Regions from separate parts of the Brenneria roseae subsp. americana genome, predicted to be linked through region 3. Evidence: predicted binding sites of a transcription regulator. Region 3 holds the regulator's gene; each other region holds the start of a gene.
The links. Region 3 encodes PhoB, which activates phosphate uptake and scavenging genes when phosphate is short. Its sites were predicted from a motif close to CTGTCATAAAACTGNCNNAT; they were not measured.

Region 1 (4,983 bases), on a different contig from region 3:
AAACTCGTCGGTTTTTCACTGAAAGAGTGTATCGCCTTCGGGGATGGCATGAATGACTATGAAATGCTGTCGATGGCGGGTAAAGGCTGTGTCATGGAGAATGCGCACCAGCGCCTGAAAAACCTGCTGCCGGATTGTGAAGTGATTGGCACCAATGCAGAAAATGCTGTGCCGAACTATTTGCGGGAGTTGTTTCTGCGATAGCGGCGTTTCGCCATCCCTGGCGGGCGGTACGGGATGGCAAGGCTGAAACCGCCGAACGTCATGTAGTTAGCGCGGTTTTTCAAGATAATTCACCGCCTTGTCAGGGAAATCGGTAAACAGGCCGTCAACGTCCGCCTGTTTATAAAGGATATCGTAGAGCTGATCGATGTCCTTGGCATACGTGGGTAGCCTGTCTGCTCGCGCAGTAAACGGGTGAACCTGGAGTTTGTTCTGGTGCGCTTCTTTCACCATTCCGGTAAACGAAATATGCCCGGTTGTGGCGTCAGGTTTCACCAGCATGTGATAGTCCGGGCCGATACCGTCGGCGTAGGCGGCAATCTGCTTCATGGCGCCCGGTTCGAACATCCAGTCATAGTCGTAGTTTATCCACTTTCCGTCAGACTGCTTCTCATAGGTTTCATGCCAGTCGGTATAGGCAATCAACTGGATCAGATTCAGATCCATCTCCATTGCGGGCAGTAGTTCGGTCTTGATGCGTTTAAGCTCTGCGACATCAAACGACTGTAGGAATACCCGATCGCTTTTCTGAGTGTAGCCGTATTGCTTCAGTACGGTCAGCGTTTCGCGGGCAATGTCTTTACCTTCCTGATGATGGAACCACGGCGCTTTGATTTCAGGATAGATGCCAATATTTTTGCCGGTTGAGTGATTCAGACCCTGAATAAACTCAATTTCTTCCTGAAAGGTATGGACGTGAAAGTCAGATTGCCACATTGGGAAACGGGTGGGATAGCTTTGTACCTGTTTGCCGTTTTTAATGTCGAACCCTTCAGTGAATTTCAGCGACTTAATTTCTGACAGCGTGAAGTCAATGGCATAAAACCGGCCATCCTGACGCGCTCGCTGAGGAAAACGTTCTGCGACATCGGTGACGCGATCAAGATAGTGATCGTGCAGGACGACCAGTGCGTTGTCTTTGGTTAGTACCAGATCCTGCTCCAGATAATCCGCTCCCTGTGCGTAGGCCATGGCTTTGGCTGGCAGCGTATGCTCTGGTAGGTAACCGCTGGCGCCGCGGTGGGCGATAACGATTTTGCTGCTTTGTTCGGCAAGGGCGCCGAATGAGAAGGACAAGGCGATACTGGTGAGAAGTGATTTTACAACGTAGCTCATGCGGTCAAACCTCTTTCTGTTGAGAGACAGGCGGCGTCAGTAGACGCCGCCAGAGGGATGCTTACAAGACGGGATTATGCACGATTGGCTAATTCTTCTTTATGCTTTTTCTCACTGATCATCACCATCACCAGCAGCACAACGGCCAGTATGCTACCACCGATCATTACCATGAAGCCGCCGTCCCAGCCGAAGAAGTCGACGGTATAACCGACAATGGCGCTGGCCGCCACGGAGCCGCCAAGGTAACCGAACAGGCCGGTAAATCCGGCTGCGGTACCCGCGGCTTTTTTCGGCGCCAGTTCCAGTGCGTGCAGACCAATCAACATGACCGGGCCGTAAATCAGGAAACCGATGATAATCATGCAGGCCATGTCTACGTGCGGATTCCCTGCCGGGTTCATCCAGTAAACGATCGTTGCGATGGTGACCAGCACCATAAAGAACACGCCGGTCGCCCCACGGTTGCCTTTGAAGACCTTATCGGACATCCAGCCGCAGAGCAGCGTGCCGGGAATACCGGCATATTCGTAGAGGAAATACGCCCAGGACGATCTATCCAGTGCAAAATGTTTCACTTCTTTCAAATAGGTTGGCGACCAGTCAAGGATACCGTAGCGCAGCAGGTAGACGAATACGTTGGCAATGGCGATATACCACAGCAGTTTGTTGGGGAAAACGTACTGCATGAAGATTTGCTTCGCCGTCAGCTCTTCTTCTGCTTTTTCATCGTAATCAATAGGATAATCGTTTTTATACTCTTCAATCGGCGGCAGGCCGCAGGATTGTGGCGTGTCACGCATCAGAGCAAAGGCAATCAGTGCAACCAGAATGGCGGCAAACGCCGGCATGTATAACGCCGCTTTCCAATCGTTAAACCAGGCCATACCCAGCAGGAACAGCAGCGGTGGCAGACCGCCCCCGACGTTGTGCGCGCAGTTCCAGATGGAAACGATACTGCCGCGTTCTTTCTGAGACCACCAGTGAACCATGGTGCGTCCACACGGAGGCCATCCCATTCCCTGAAACCAGCCGCACAGGAACAAGAGAACGAACATTACCGCAATGCTTGACGTTGCCCAGGGGACGAAGCCCATGAACAGCATGACGGAAGCCGCCAGAATCAATCCCGCAGGCAGGAAGACGCGAGGGTTTGAACGGTCGGATACGGAACCCATGATGAATTTGGAAAAACCATAGGCAATTGAGATCCCGGATAACGCAAAGCCAAGATCCCCACGGGAAAAGCCCTGTTCGATCAGGTAAGGCATTGCCAGCGTGAAGTTTTTACGTACCAGATAGTAGGCGGCGTAGCCAAAAAATATCCCCATGAAAATCTGCCAGCGCAGGCGGCGATAGACAGGATCAATGTGATCTTCTGCCATTCTCGGCTGGTGGGCCGCAGGCCTAAAAATACTCAGCATAGATATCTCCAATGCGAAAGAAAACGACAATTTATTGTTCTATTACGAACGTAATTGTAGTGAGTAAATCGGTGGTTATTTGTGAGTCAAGGCTCAAATGTTACGTTTTTATGACAGCGTGACATTTTTTGTGTGCATGTTAACAGAACTGAGAGAGTTGAAGGCGTGATTTTAGTGAGTTAAATCACATTTACGGTCTTTCATTATCTATTAATTTTCGTTTTTTGTTCGTTTTTGCTCTTTATCAAACATTAACCTTATATTTTATGTCCCAATAGCAACATACAATGAGCGTCTGGGGCGAGAACATGATGCAGAAGAAAGGGGCATACCGGGAAACCGATGTCGTTATCATTGGCGGCGGCGCGACAGGAGCCGGCATTGCGCGAGATTGTGCATTACGTGGGTTGCGCTGTCTGTTGCTGGAGCGTCACGATATGGCTACGGGCGCCACCGGGCGTAATCACGGTTTGCTGCACAGCGGGGCGCGTTATGCCGTGACGGATGGCGAATCCGCACGCGAATGTATTGAAGAAAATACCATTCTTCGCCGTATTGCCCGCCACTGTATTGAACCCACCGATGGCCTGTTCCTGACGCTGCCGGAAGATGATCTTGCCTGGCAGAGCCAGTTTATTACGGCCTGCCAGCAGGCGGGAATCAATGCGCAGGCCATTGATCCGCAGGAAGCGCTGCGGCTGGAACCGGCGGCCAACCCAACCTTGATCGGTGCGGTGCGGGTGCCTGACGGCACCGTGGACCCTTTCCGGCTGACGACGGCCAATATGGTTGACGCCTGTGAGCACGGCGCGATCGTCCTGACATATCATGAAGTTATTGGTTTAATTCGTCAGGGCGATCGCATTACCGGCGTACGCGTTTTCGACCATAAAAATTCGACTGAAACAGAGATATACGCTCAGATTGTGGTGAATGCGGCCGGGATCTGGGGACAGCATATTGCCGAATATGCCGACCTGCGGGTGCGTATGTTTCCGGCCAAAGGCGCCTTGCTGATCTTGGGACATCGTATTAACAACATGGTCATCAACCGCTGCCGCAAGCCTGCGGACGCCGATATTCTGGTGCCGGGCGATACGATTTCCCTGATTGGCACGACCTCAACTCGCGTCGATTACGACCAAATTGACAATATGACGGTGACTCCTGATGAAGTTGACACCCTGATCCGTGAAGGCAGCATGCTGGCGCCGCAGCTGGCGACCACGCGTATCTTGCGCGCTTATGCCGGCGTGCGCCCGTTGGTTGCGAACGACAGCGACCCGAGTGGACGGAGCGTGAGCCGTGGCATTGTGCTGCTAGACCACGCCAGCCGCGATGGACTGGAAGGATTTATCACCATTACGGGCGGCAAGCTGATGACGTATCGGCTGATGGCCGAATGGGCCACGGACAAAATTTGCGAAAAGCTGGGCCACAACGTTGCCTGTTCCACTGCCCAGAGAGCGCTGCCGGGCTCCGAGCCCACCGGAGAGCGACGCCGGTCGGCTCAATCTACGACAAAGCCCACGGATGACAAACAACTGTCGGCGCCGCTGCGAGGATCGGCGATTTATCGTCACGGCGATCGCGCCGGGCGTTTGATCTCGGGGGAGCGTCTGGATAGCAGTCTGGTCTGCGAATGTGAAGCGGTCACCGCAGGTGAAGTGCGCTATGCGGTGGAATCGCTACAGGTGAATAACCTGATTGATTTACGCCGGCGTACCCGGGTAGGTATGGGAACGTGTCAGGGCGAGCTGTGCGCGTGTCGGGCCGCAGGGTTGCTATGCCGCCTGGGACAATCGACGCCGGAGCAATCCATTATCCAACTCAGCCAGTTTCTGAATGAACGCTGGAAAGGCATTCGCCCGGTGGCCTGGGGCAATACGCTGCGCGAAAGCGAATTTACCAACTGGGTATATCAGGGGCTGTGCGGCTTGACGGCCGATGACGGTCAGGAGGAACACCATGCGGTATGACGTAGTCATTATTGGCGGCGGACTGGCGGGGTTAACCTGTGGCATTCGGTTGTCTGAATTGGGAAAACGTTGTGCGATTGTCAGCGCCGGACAAAGCGCGTTGCATTTCTCTTCCGGCGCGTTGGATTTGCTCTCTTGCCTGCCAGATGGCCGCGCGGTAAGTCAGCCATTGAGTGCTTTGACCGAACTGACCCGATTGGCTCCCCAACATCCTTATTCGCGTATCGGCGCCGAACGTATCA
Region 2 (4,983 bases), on a different contig from region 3:
TGTTACAGGCAAAGCCACAGGGTGGAATTGGTTTGCTGACGGTAAAGCTGGACGATCCGACGGGCTATGGTCGTATTGTGCGTGAAAATGGTGCTGTTGTGGGGATTATTGAACATAAGGATGCCAGCGAAGAACAACGCCGGATTAACGAAATCAACACCGGTATTCTGGTCGCTAACGGCAAAGATTTGAAACGCTGGCTCGGGCGGTTAAATAACAATAATGCGCAGGGTGAATATTACATCACCGATATCATTGCCATGGCCGCGACCGAAGGCAATCAGGTTGAAACGGTTCATCCGGCGCGTTTAAGCGAAGTTGAAGGCGTGAATAACCGCTTACAGTTGTCGGCGTTAGAGCGTGTTTATCAGCGCGAACAGGCGGAAAAACTCCTGCTGGCGGGAGTCATGCTGCTTGATCCAACCCGTTTTGATTTGCGCGGTGATGTGGTGCACGGTCGTGATGTGACGATTGATGTCAATGTGGTGCTGGAAGGTGACGTCAAACTGGGTAACCGCGTCAAAATTGGTATGGGATGCGTAATTAAGAATTGCGTGATTGGTGATGATTGCGAAATCAGCCCATACTCAGTATTGGAAGATGCCGTTCTGGACGCTGACTGTACCGTAGGGCCATTCGCCCGTCTGCGTCCCGGTGCGGAGCTGGCGCAAGGCGCCCACGTAGGTAACTTTGTCGAACTGAAAAAAACGCGTTTGGGAAAAGGCTCGAAAGCGGGTCATCTTAGCTATCTGGGTGATGCAGAGATTGGTTCTGATGTTAATATTGGTGCAGGTACGATTACCTGTAACTATGACGGCGCCAATAAACATAAAACCATTATTGGTGATGATGTGTTTGTCGGGTCCGATACCCAACTGGTGGCGCCGGTCAATGTGGCTAGCGGTGTCACTATTGGTGCGGGCACCACCGTTACGAGCGACGTGGCAGAAAACGATTTGGTGATCAGCCGTGTGAGGCAGCAGCATATCAAAGGCTGGAAACGGCCGGTGAAGAAGGCATAATCTCTAATCCTGTGCCTCCGTGAGCGACGGAGGCCGTTTTGTCCTGTGCTTTTGCCATTCGAAAGTACAGGGAAAAACATAATAATCCCCAACTCTCTACAAGGCTCGGGGAACCCGGAAAAACCGGGACAATCAGGTCTAAGACATCTCAGGTGACACAATATGTCACTTTTATAGGAACAACAATCGATGTGTGGAATTGTAGGCGCTGTTGCGCAACGTGATATTGCAGAAATTCTGTTAGAAGGTTTACGCCGCCTGGAATATCGTGGCTATGACTCGGCGGGTCTGGCTGTGGTTGACGGTGAAGGGCGAGTTTCTCGCCTGCGTCGTTTGGGTAAAGTTCAGATGCTGGCTCAGGCTGCCGAGGAACACGAGCTGCATGGCGGTACGGGTATTGCCCATACTCGCTGGGCAACGCACGGTGAACCTTCTGAGGAAAATGCTCACCCGCATGTTTCTGAACACATAATCATCGTCCATAACGGGATTATTGAAAACCACGAACCCCTGCGTGAGCTGATGATTGAACGCGGTTATCGTTTTGTGTCGGAAACGGATACCGAAGTCGTTGCCCATTTGGTTCACTTTGAGCAAAAGCAGGGCGGTTCGCTGGTTGACGTGGTTAAGCGTGTGATCCCTCAACTGCGCGGTGCTTATGGCATGGTGGTTCTGGATAGCCGTGACCCGAGCGTACTGGTTGCCGCTCGTTCCGGTAGTCCGCTGGTTATCGGTCGTGGCATGGGGGAAAACTTCATTGCTTCTGACCAACTGGCGCTGTTGCCGGTTACCCGCCGCTTTATGTTTCTGGAAGAGGGTGACGTGGCGGAAATCACCCGCCGTGACGTTCGCGTATTTGATAAATCCGGCCAGCTTGCCGTGCGCGAAGAAATCGAATCGAAAGTCAATTATGATGCCGGTGACAAAGGGGCCTACCGTCATTACATGCAGAAAGAGATTTACGAGCAGCCGATGGCCATCAAGAACACCCTTGAAGGGCGTTTCAGTCACGGCGAGGTCAATCTTTCCGAATTAGGCCCGAAAGCGGATGAACTGCTGGCGAAAGTGCAGCATGTTCAGATCATCGCCTGCGGCACGTCTTACAATTCAGGTATGGTTTCCCGCTACTGGTTTGAAGCTTTGGCGGGGATTCCGTGTGATGTGGAAATCGCCTCCGAATTCCGCTATCGCAAACCGGCGGTACGGCAGAATAGCCTGATGATTACCCTGTCTCAGTCAGGTGAAACCGCAGATACGCTGGCAGCGCTGCGTTTGTCTAAAGAGCTGGGATATCTGGGCTCACTGGCCATTTGTAACGTTGCGGGATCATCGCTGGTGCGTGAGTCCGATCTGTCACTGATGACCAAAGCCGGTGTGGAAATCGGTGTGGCTTCTACCAAAGCGTTTACTACCCAGCTCACCGTTCTGCTGATGCTGGTGGCCCGTATTGGTCGTCTGCGCGGTATGGATGCCAAAATTGAGCATGATATCGTACACGGTTTGCAGGCGCTGCCCGCTCGAATCGAGCAAATGCTGTCGCAGGATAAGCTCATCGAGTCTCTGGCAGAGGGTTTCTCTGATAAGCATCATGCGCTGTTCCTGGGTCGTGGCGATCAGTATCCGATCGCGATGGAAGGGGCGCTGAAGTTGAAAGAAATCTCCTATATCCATGCGGAAGCCTATGCGGCTGGCGAACTGAAACATGGTCCGCTGGCGTTGATCGATGCGGATATGCCGGTCGTGGTCGTAGCGCCTAATAACGAACTGCTGGAAAAACTGAAATCCAATATTGAAGAAGTTCGCGCGCGCGGTGGCGAGCTGTATGTGTTTGCCGACGAAGATGCCGGTTTTACCAGCAGCGAGAATATGAGAATTATTCCTCTGCCGCATATTGAAGAGGTGATTGCACCGATTTTCTATACGGTACCGCTACAGTTGCTGTCTTATCATGTTGCCCTGATCAAAGGTACTGATGTCGATCAGCCGCGTAACCTGGCCAAGTCGGTAACGGTTGAATAACTGATAACGGACTGAAAAATGAAGGTAAATAACGAATGTTATTTACCTTCATTCATCTTTTTGACCAGCGTATTATCCTGAATGATCCGTTCAATTTTCCTTGTCCACGTTTTATATCTACAGTTCTGTTGCCGACGTTAGGTTATAAATGTCTTCTTTGTCATAAAACCGTCACATTAAGTACATTTTACTGTCACTGAATTGTCCTATTTTTCCTCCTGCAAACTACACTCTGATTAATAACGACTCTGGGTCTACATTTCCAGTATCCCACAGGAGGGATTATGAAACTGATGCGTACCACAATTGCCAGTATCGTTGCGGCAAGTTTTTCACTGACAGCGGTATCCGCTTTTGCTGCTACCAACCTCACCGGCGCTGGTGCGACATTTCCTGCGCCAGTTTACGCTAAATGGGCTGACTCCTATCAAAAGGAAACTGGTAATAAAGTTAACTATCAAGGGATCGGCTCTTCAGGTGGTGTAAAACAAATTATTGCCAAAACCGTAGATTTCGGTGCATCTGATGCTCCGCTGGCTGACGACAAATTAGCTCAGGACGGTTTGTTCCAGTTCCCTACCGTTATCGGTGGTGTGGTGCTGGCAGTAAACATTCCGGGTATCAAATCCGGCGATTTAACGCTGGACGGCAAAACGCTGGGTGATATTTACCTGGGCAAAATCAAAAAATGGAACGATCCTGCTATTACGACATTGAATCCTAATGCCAAACTACCGGATCAGGATATCGCCGTCGTTCGTCGTGCGGACGGTTCCGGTACATCTTTCGTGTTCACCAGCTATCTGGCGAAAGTTAACCCTGAATGGAAAGAGAAGATTGGCGCGGGTTCTACAGTAAACTGGCCGACTGGTCTGGGTGGCAAGGGCAACGATGGCATCGCGGCGTTCGTTCAGCGTCTGCCGGGGTCCATTGGTTATGTGGAATATGCTTACGCCAAGCAGAATAACCTGGCTTACACCAAACTGGTTTCCGCAGACGGCGACGTTGTCAGCCCGACCGGCGCCAGCTTCAGTAATGCCGCTAAAGGCGTGGATTGGAGCAAATCTTTTGCTCAGGATCTGACGAACCAGAAAGGCGCGGATGCCTGGCCAATCACCTCTACCACTTTTATCCTGGTACAAACGGCACAGGAAAAACCGGAACAAGGGACTGAAGTGCTGAAGTTCTTCGACTGGGCTTATAATAAAGGTGGCGAGCAAGCCACGGCGCTGGATTATGCCACGCTGCCTAACGAAGTCGTTGAGCAAATTCGTGCCGCATGGAAAACGCAGGTCAAAGACAGCAGCGGTAAGGCATTATATTAAAATTATTTCTTCGATATTCTTTGCGCTGGATTGCAAGGACGTTCGCTGAAAGGTTAAAGGTTGTATCAGGGCGGGAAGGTGGCATGACCTCTCCGCCTTAAGCAGCTTCTGTGCTATCAAATGCAGTTAAATCGAGAAGAGAGACGCATGGCTGAGTATAAGCCAACTATCAAGGCCCCTGGAAAACACGGCGATATCATTTTTGGCGCGCTGGTAAAATTGGCTGCGTTGATAACGCTGTTGTTGTTGGGGGGCATTATTGTTTCCCTGATTGTGGCGTCCTGGCCCAGCATTGAAAAGTTTGGTTTTGCTTTTCTATGGACGAAGGAGTGGGATGCGCCTGCCGAACAATTCGGGGCTCTGGTGCCGATCTACGGCACAATTGTTACCTCACTAATTGCTCTGATTATTGCGATCCCCATTAGCTTCGGGATCGCACTGTTTCTGACCGAACTGGCGCCAAACTGGCTGAAGCGTCCTCTGGGCGTTGCCATTGAGTTGCTGGCCGCCATCCCGAGTATTGTTTACGGCATGTGGGGCTTGTTCATTTTCGCTCCGTTGTTTGCCAGATATTTCCAACAGCCGGTGGGTAATGTGCTGTCGGGTATTCCGATTTT
Region 3 (4,983 bases):
TGTCCGGTTGCAATGATGGGAAGAGGCAATCCCAGCGCATCGCGCTGCTGGCAGGCCAGCTGATAACACTGCTCGTAGTGTGCGGCGATAGCTTCCAGCAGGGTTTGTTGTTTTTCCTCACCGGATTGTCCTGCCCGGCTGGTCATGATGTCTCGCGGGCGTAAAAACGGGATGGCGCAGAGGATTGCGCCCGGCTGACGTTGACGGTCTTCCAGCACCATCACCTGCTTGTCAGGATTGCCGTCGGTACTGGCGATAACCCGCGTATTCAGGCAAGCCAGCAGATCCCGGGACTCATTTAACGTGGCGACAGAATCATGATTACCGCCCAGCACGACAAGCTGGCAGCCGGTTTGTTGTAGCTCGACAACAAAACGGTAATACATTTCCCGGGCGTAGCTGGGCGGCGAACCGTTATCAAAGATATCTCCTGCTACTATTACTGCATCCACCTGATGCTGTTCGACCTGAGCGATAAGCCAGCGCAGGAAAGCTTGATGCTCGGCTGCGCGGCTTTTGGTATAAAAATACTGTCCCAGATGCCAGTCGGCGGTGTGAATAATACGCATGGAGCTCCCTGAATGACGGTTATTGCAGTGCCAGTGATTATAAACAGTCATCGTAACGGCTGTCGTCGCGAAAACCCGCTTTTGGAAAGCGGCTCGAAAATACGCTGTCGAGCAGGGAGGAAGCGGGCCGTTACTTTGTGACATTGAAAATCGCTCCCGGCGATTTTTTACTCGCCCCGTCCATGGGGCTCGCCCTACGGGTTGTCGCAAGCGACATTGAAAATCGCTCCAGGCGATTTTTTACTCGCCCCATCCCTGGGGCTCGCCCTCCGGGTCGTCGCAAGCGCCGTTGAAAATCGCTCCCGGCGATTTTTTACTCGCCCCGTCCATGGGGCTCGCCCTACGGGTCGTCGCAAGCGACGTTGAAAATCGCTCCCGGCGATTTTTTACTCGCCCCATCCATGGGGCTCGCCCTACGGGTCGTCGCAAGCGACATTGAAAATCGCTCCAGGCGATTTTTTACTCGCCCCGTCCATGGGGCTCGCCCTACGGGTCGTCGCAAGCGACATTGAAAATCGCTCCAGGCGATTTTTTCATAAAAATGTCACAAAACTGACGCATAATGCACGGCGTATGCTAACAGCGACGATGACTAACGACAGGATTAACAATGGCAAGACGCATATTGGTCGTAGAAGATGAAGCCCCGATTCGTGAAATGGTATGCTTCGTTCTGGAGCAGAACGGCTATCAGCCAGTCGAAGCTGAAGATTATGACAGTGCGGTCAAGTTGCTCTCGGAGCCTTTTCCTGAACTGGTTCTGTTGGACTGGATGCTGCCCGGCGGTTCTGGCCTGCAATTCATTAAGCATATGAAGCGTGAAGTGCTTACCCGCGAGATCCCCGTTATGATGTTGACCGCGCGCGGTGAAGAAGAGGACCGGGTTCGTGGTCTTGAAGTCGGTGCGGATGATTACATTACCAAACCGTTTTCGCCGAAAGAACTGGTTGCGCGCATCAAGGCCGTGATGCGGCGTATTTCTCCGATGGCGGTGGAAGAAGTGATCGAAATGCGTGGCTTGAGTCTCGATCCGTCTTCCCACCGCGTGACGACGGAAGAACATGCGCTGGATATGGGACCAACGGAGTTTAAACTGCTGCACTTCTTTATGACTCACCCTGAGCGGGTTTACAGTCGGGAACAGTTGCTGAATCACGTTTGGGGCACTAACGTTTATGTTGAAGATCGTACCGTTGATGTTCATATCCGCCGGTTGCGCAAAGCGCTGGAAACCAGCGGTCATGAAAAAATGGTACAGACGGTTCGGGGAACGGGGTATCGTTTTTCAACGCGTTACTGAAGGTAGTTGTGCCGGAGAAACATTAACGTGCTAGAACGTCTATCATGGAAGAGGCTGGCATTGGAGCTGGCTTTTTTTTGCTTACCCGCTTTTTTGCTGGGGCTTATTTTTGGCTATTTACCCTGGTTTTTACTGACCGCAGTTTTGGCCGCCCTGTGCTGGAATTTTTACAATCAGCTCAAACTTTCCTACTGGCTTTGGGTCGATCGCAGCATGACCCCGCCACCCGGCCGCGGGAGCTGGGAGCCCTTGTTTTACGGCCTTTATCAGATGCAATTGCGCAATCGCCGACGCCGACGTGAGTTGGCGTTGTTGATTAAGCGCTTTCGCAGCGGAGCGGAATCCCTGCCGGATGCGGTGGTCATCACCACGGAAGAGGGCACCATCTTCTGGTGTAACCATCTGGCGCAGCACCTGCTGAGTTTCCGTTGGCCGGAAGATAACGGTCAAAATATTCTTAATTTGCTGCGCTATCCTGAATTTGCCCGCTATATGAGCAGGCGTGATTTCAGCAAGCCGCTGACCCTGCAACTGAACAATTCCCACCATGTTGAATTTCGCGTAATGCCTTATTCGGAAGGACAGTTACTGATGGTGGTGCGTGATATTACGCAGATGCATCAGCTTGAAGGGGCGAGGCGTAATTTTTTCGCCAATGTCAGTCATGAATTACGCACGCCGCTGACCGTGTTGCAGGGTTATCTGGAGATGATGGAGGATGAAACGCTGGATCACGCGCTACGCAATAAGGCGTTGAATACCATGCAGGAACAGACGCGGCGCATGGATGGGTTGGTGAAACAACTTCTGACGCTCTCACGAATTGAAGCCGCCGCCGCGATCGATTTGAATGAGAAAGTCGATATGCCGCTGATGTTGCGCGTATTGCAGCGTGAAGCGCAAGCCTTGAGTCAGGATCGCCATGAGATTGTGTTCCGTGTGAATGACAATCTTCAGGTATTCGGTAATGAAGAACAGTTGCGCAGTGCGGTGTCGAATCTGGTGTATAACGCGATCAATCACACGCCGCCCGGCACGCGCATAGAAGTGTGCTGGCAGAAGATCCCGCAAGGCGCACAGTTTCAGGTCAGCGATAATGGCGCGGGCATTGCGCCTGAGCATCTGCCGCGTCTGACTGAGCGCTTCTATCGCGTTGATAAAGCCCGTTCGCGGCAGACCGGCGGCAGTGGGTTGGGATTGGCGATTGTGAAACATGCGCTCAGCCACCATGACTCCCGGCTGGAAATCATAAGTGAAGAAGGTTCGGGTTCCCGCTTTGTGTTTACCCTGCCGAATAGGTTGATTGTTCCAGCCTCTCTGGCTGAGAATACCGTGAAACCCTCTGTCTGACGGAAAACGCTATTCATGACATCTCATGCCGATCGTTTAAATACCGGGGCCGCCGGGATAACCACGTCGCGGGGCGTCCCGGCAGGGGTTTTATCTCTCTGTTCAGGCGATGTTAATTTATGAAGTCCGTCATTAACGCTTCCTGCAACGCCTCCTGCGTTTTTTTATGGCGGGCTATCCCTGCCCGCCACCTTAGCAGGCCGTTGCAAGCAACGTTAAAAAACGCTTCCTGCGTTTTTTTATTGCTGGTGAGTGTTTGTTGCGCCGCGCAGCCGCGTCAAATGCTGGCCGGTAATCTTTCCAGTGCGGGATCGGATACGCTGGCCAATTTGATGTCTTTCTGGGCTGCGGACTTCAGTCAGTATTATCCCGGCGTTAATTTACAGATTCAGGCGGCGGGCTCATCTTCCGCGCCGACTTCTCTGGCTTCTGGCGCCGCTCAGCTGGGCCCCATGAGCCGCGCCATGAAATCCAGCGAGATTGATGCGTTTGTCCAGCATTACGGTTACCCGCCGCTGGCGGTCCCCGTGGCAATGGATGCGCTGGTGGTGCTGGTCAATCAGGATAATCCTTTGCCGGGGCTGAGCTTGTCTCAACTGGATGCCGTTTTTTCAATGACCCAGCGTTGCGGTGGCCGGAAACCGATTAAGAATTGGGGCGATCTGGGATTGAGCCGCGATTGGGAAACGCGAGCGATACTGCGCTACGGACGAAACTCGGCCTCCGGGACATACGGATTTTTTAAGCAGCGTGCCCTATGCGGCGGTGATTTCCTGCCTCAGGTGAACGAACTGCCCGGTTCGGCGTCGGTGGTTCAGGCTATTGCGGCATCGACGAACGCAATTGGGTATGCCAGCGTCGGCTTTCGCACCAGTGGAGTAAGAATGGTACCGCTGGCTTCGGAGGGGACGGACTATGTTTTCCCTTCTACCGAGAATATCCGCAGCGGACTCTATCCATACACTCGCTATCTTTATATCTATGTCAATAAAGAACCGGGGCAACCGCTGGAAGCGTTGACCGCGGCGTTTCTGGAGCGCGTGCTGTCGGATATCGGCCAGTCGCTGGTTAGCCAGGATGGTTATTTGCCGTTGCCTGAAGAGACCCGCCAATTAACCCGGCTTCAACTTGGTCTGAGTGAATCTCAAATGCCCGCTTTTGCGCATTGATGCAGCGGATAACACGTAACGTGAATTTTATTCATGTTACATGAAAAATCTTCTATTGCTCTGTTTTTCCTCACATGACAGGATGTCTGCATATTTAGACGTCCAGAAGTCTATAACGTCTGAGATGTAACTATTTAATCAGGTAACTATTTCATAATGAAATCATCTGTCTGCCGCCGTTTATTGCGTATGGATGGATTGTCAGGAGCAACATATGGCTAAAACACGTCCTCCATTTCGCGCTGATGTCGTTGGCAGTTTACTGCGTCCGGAAGCGATCAAGCAGGCTCGTATTCAGTATCAGGCTGGCGAGATTAGTGCTGCACAGTTGCGTTCGGTTGAAGATCGGGAGATCTTGCGGGTAGTTGAATTACAGCGTAAAACCGGCCTTCAGGTGGTGACTGACGGTGAGCTTCGCCGCGCCTGGTGGCATTTTGATTTTTTTGCCGGGTTGAATGGCGTGGAGCGCTATGAAGCGGAACAGGGAATTCAGTTTAACGGTATCCAGACCAAATCTCATGCGATTCGCGTGATTGATAAAGTCAGTTTTAATCCGCAGCACCCAATGCTGGACCATTTCCGCTATCTGAACGGT

Region 1: glpT (glycerol-3-phosphate transporter) is a predicted target of PhoB. The motif match lies at 2,860-2,879, and genes of this name have one in related genera.
Region 2: pstS (phosphate ABC transporter substrate-binding protein PstS) is a predicted target of PhoB. The motif match lies at 3,199-3,218, and genes of this name have one in related genera.

What each region holds. Positions count from the first base shown of each region.
Region 1 covers NZ_QDKJ01000009.1:139,687-144,669, reverse strand. The annotation lists gene yigL (sugar/pyridoxal phosphate phosphatase YigL) at 1-204, shown strand, start outside; gene glpQ (glycerophosphodiester phosphodiesterase) at 271-1,338, opposite strand; gene glpT (glycerol-3-phosphate transporter) at 1,413-2,762, opposite strand; gene glpA (anaerobic glycerol-3-phosphate dehydrogenase subunit A) at 3,071-4,741, shown strand; gene glpB (glycerol-3-phosphate dehydrogenase subunit GlpB) at 4,731-4,983, shown strand, end outside.
Region 2 covers NZ_QDKJ01000007.1:247,777-252,759, reverse strand. The annotation lists gene glmU (bifunctional UDP-N-acetylglucosamine diphosphorylase/glucosamine-1-phosphate N-acetyltransferase GlmU) at 1-1,022, shown strand, start outside; gene glmS (glutamine--fructose-6-phosphate transaminase (isomerizing)) at 1,212-3,041, shown strand; gene pstS (phosphate ABC transporter substrate-binding protein PstS) at 3,326-4,366, shown strand; gene pstC (phosphate ABC transporter permease PstC) at 4,514-4,983, shown strand, end outside.
Region 3 covers NZ_QDKJ01000002.1:193,823-198,805, forward strand. The annotation lists gene sbcD (exonuclease subunit SbcD) at 1-569, opposite strand, end outside; gene phoB (phosphate response regulator transcription factor PhoB) at 1,180-1,869, shown strand; gene phoR (phosphate regulon sensor histidine kinase PhoR) at 1,897-3,219, shown strand; gene B4923_RS02840 (PstS family phosphate ABC transporter substrate-binding protein) at 3,339-4,388, shown strand; gene B4923_RS02845 (cobalamin-independent methionine synthase II family protein) at 4,603-4,983, shown strand, end outside.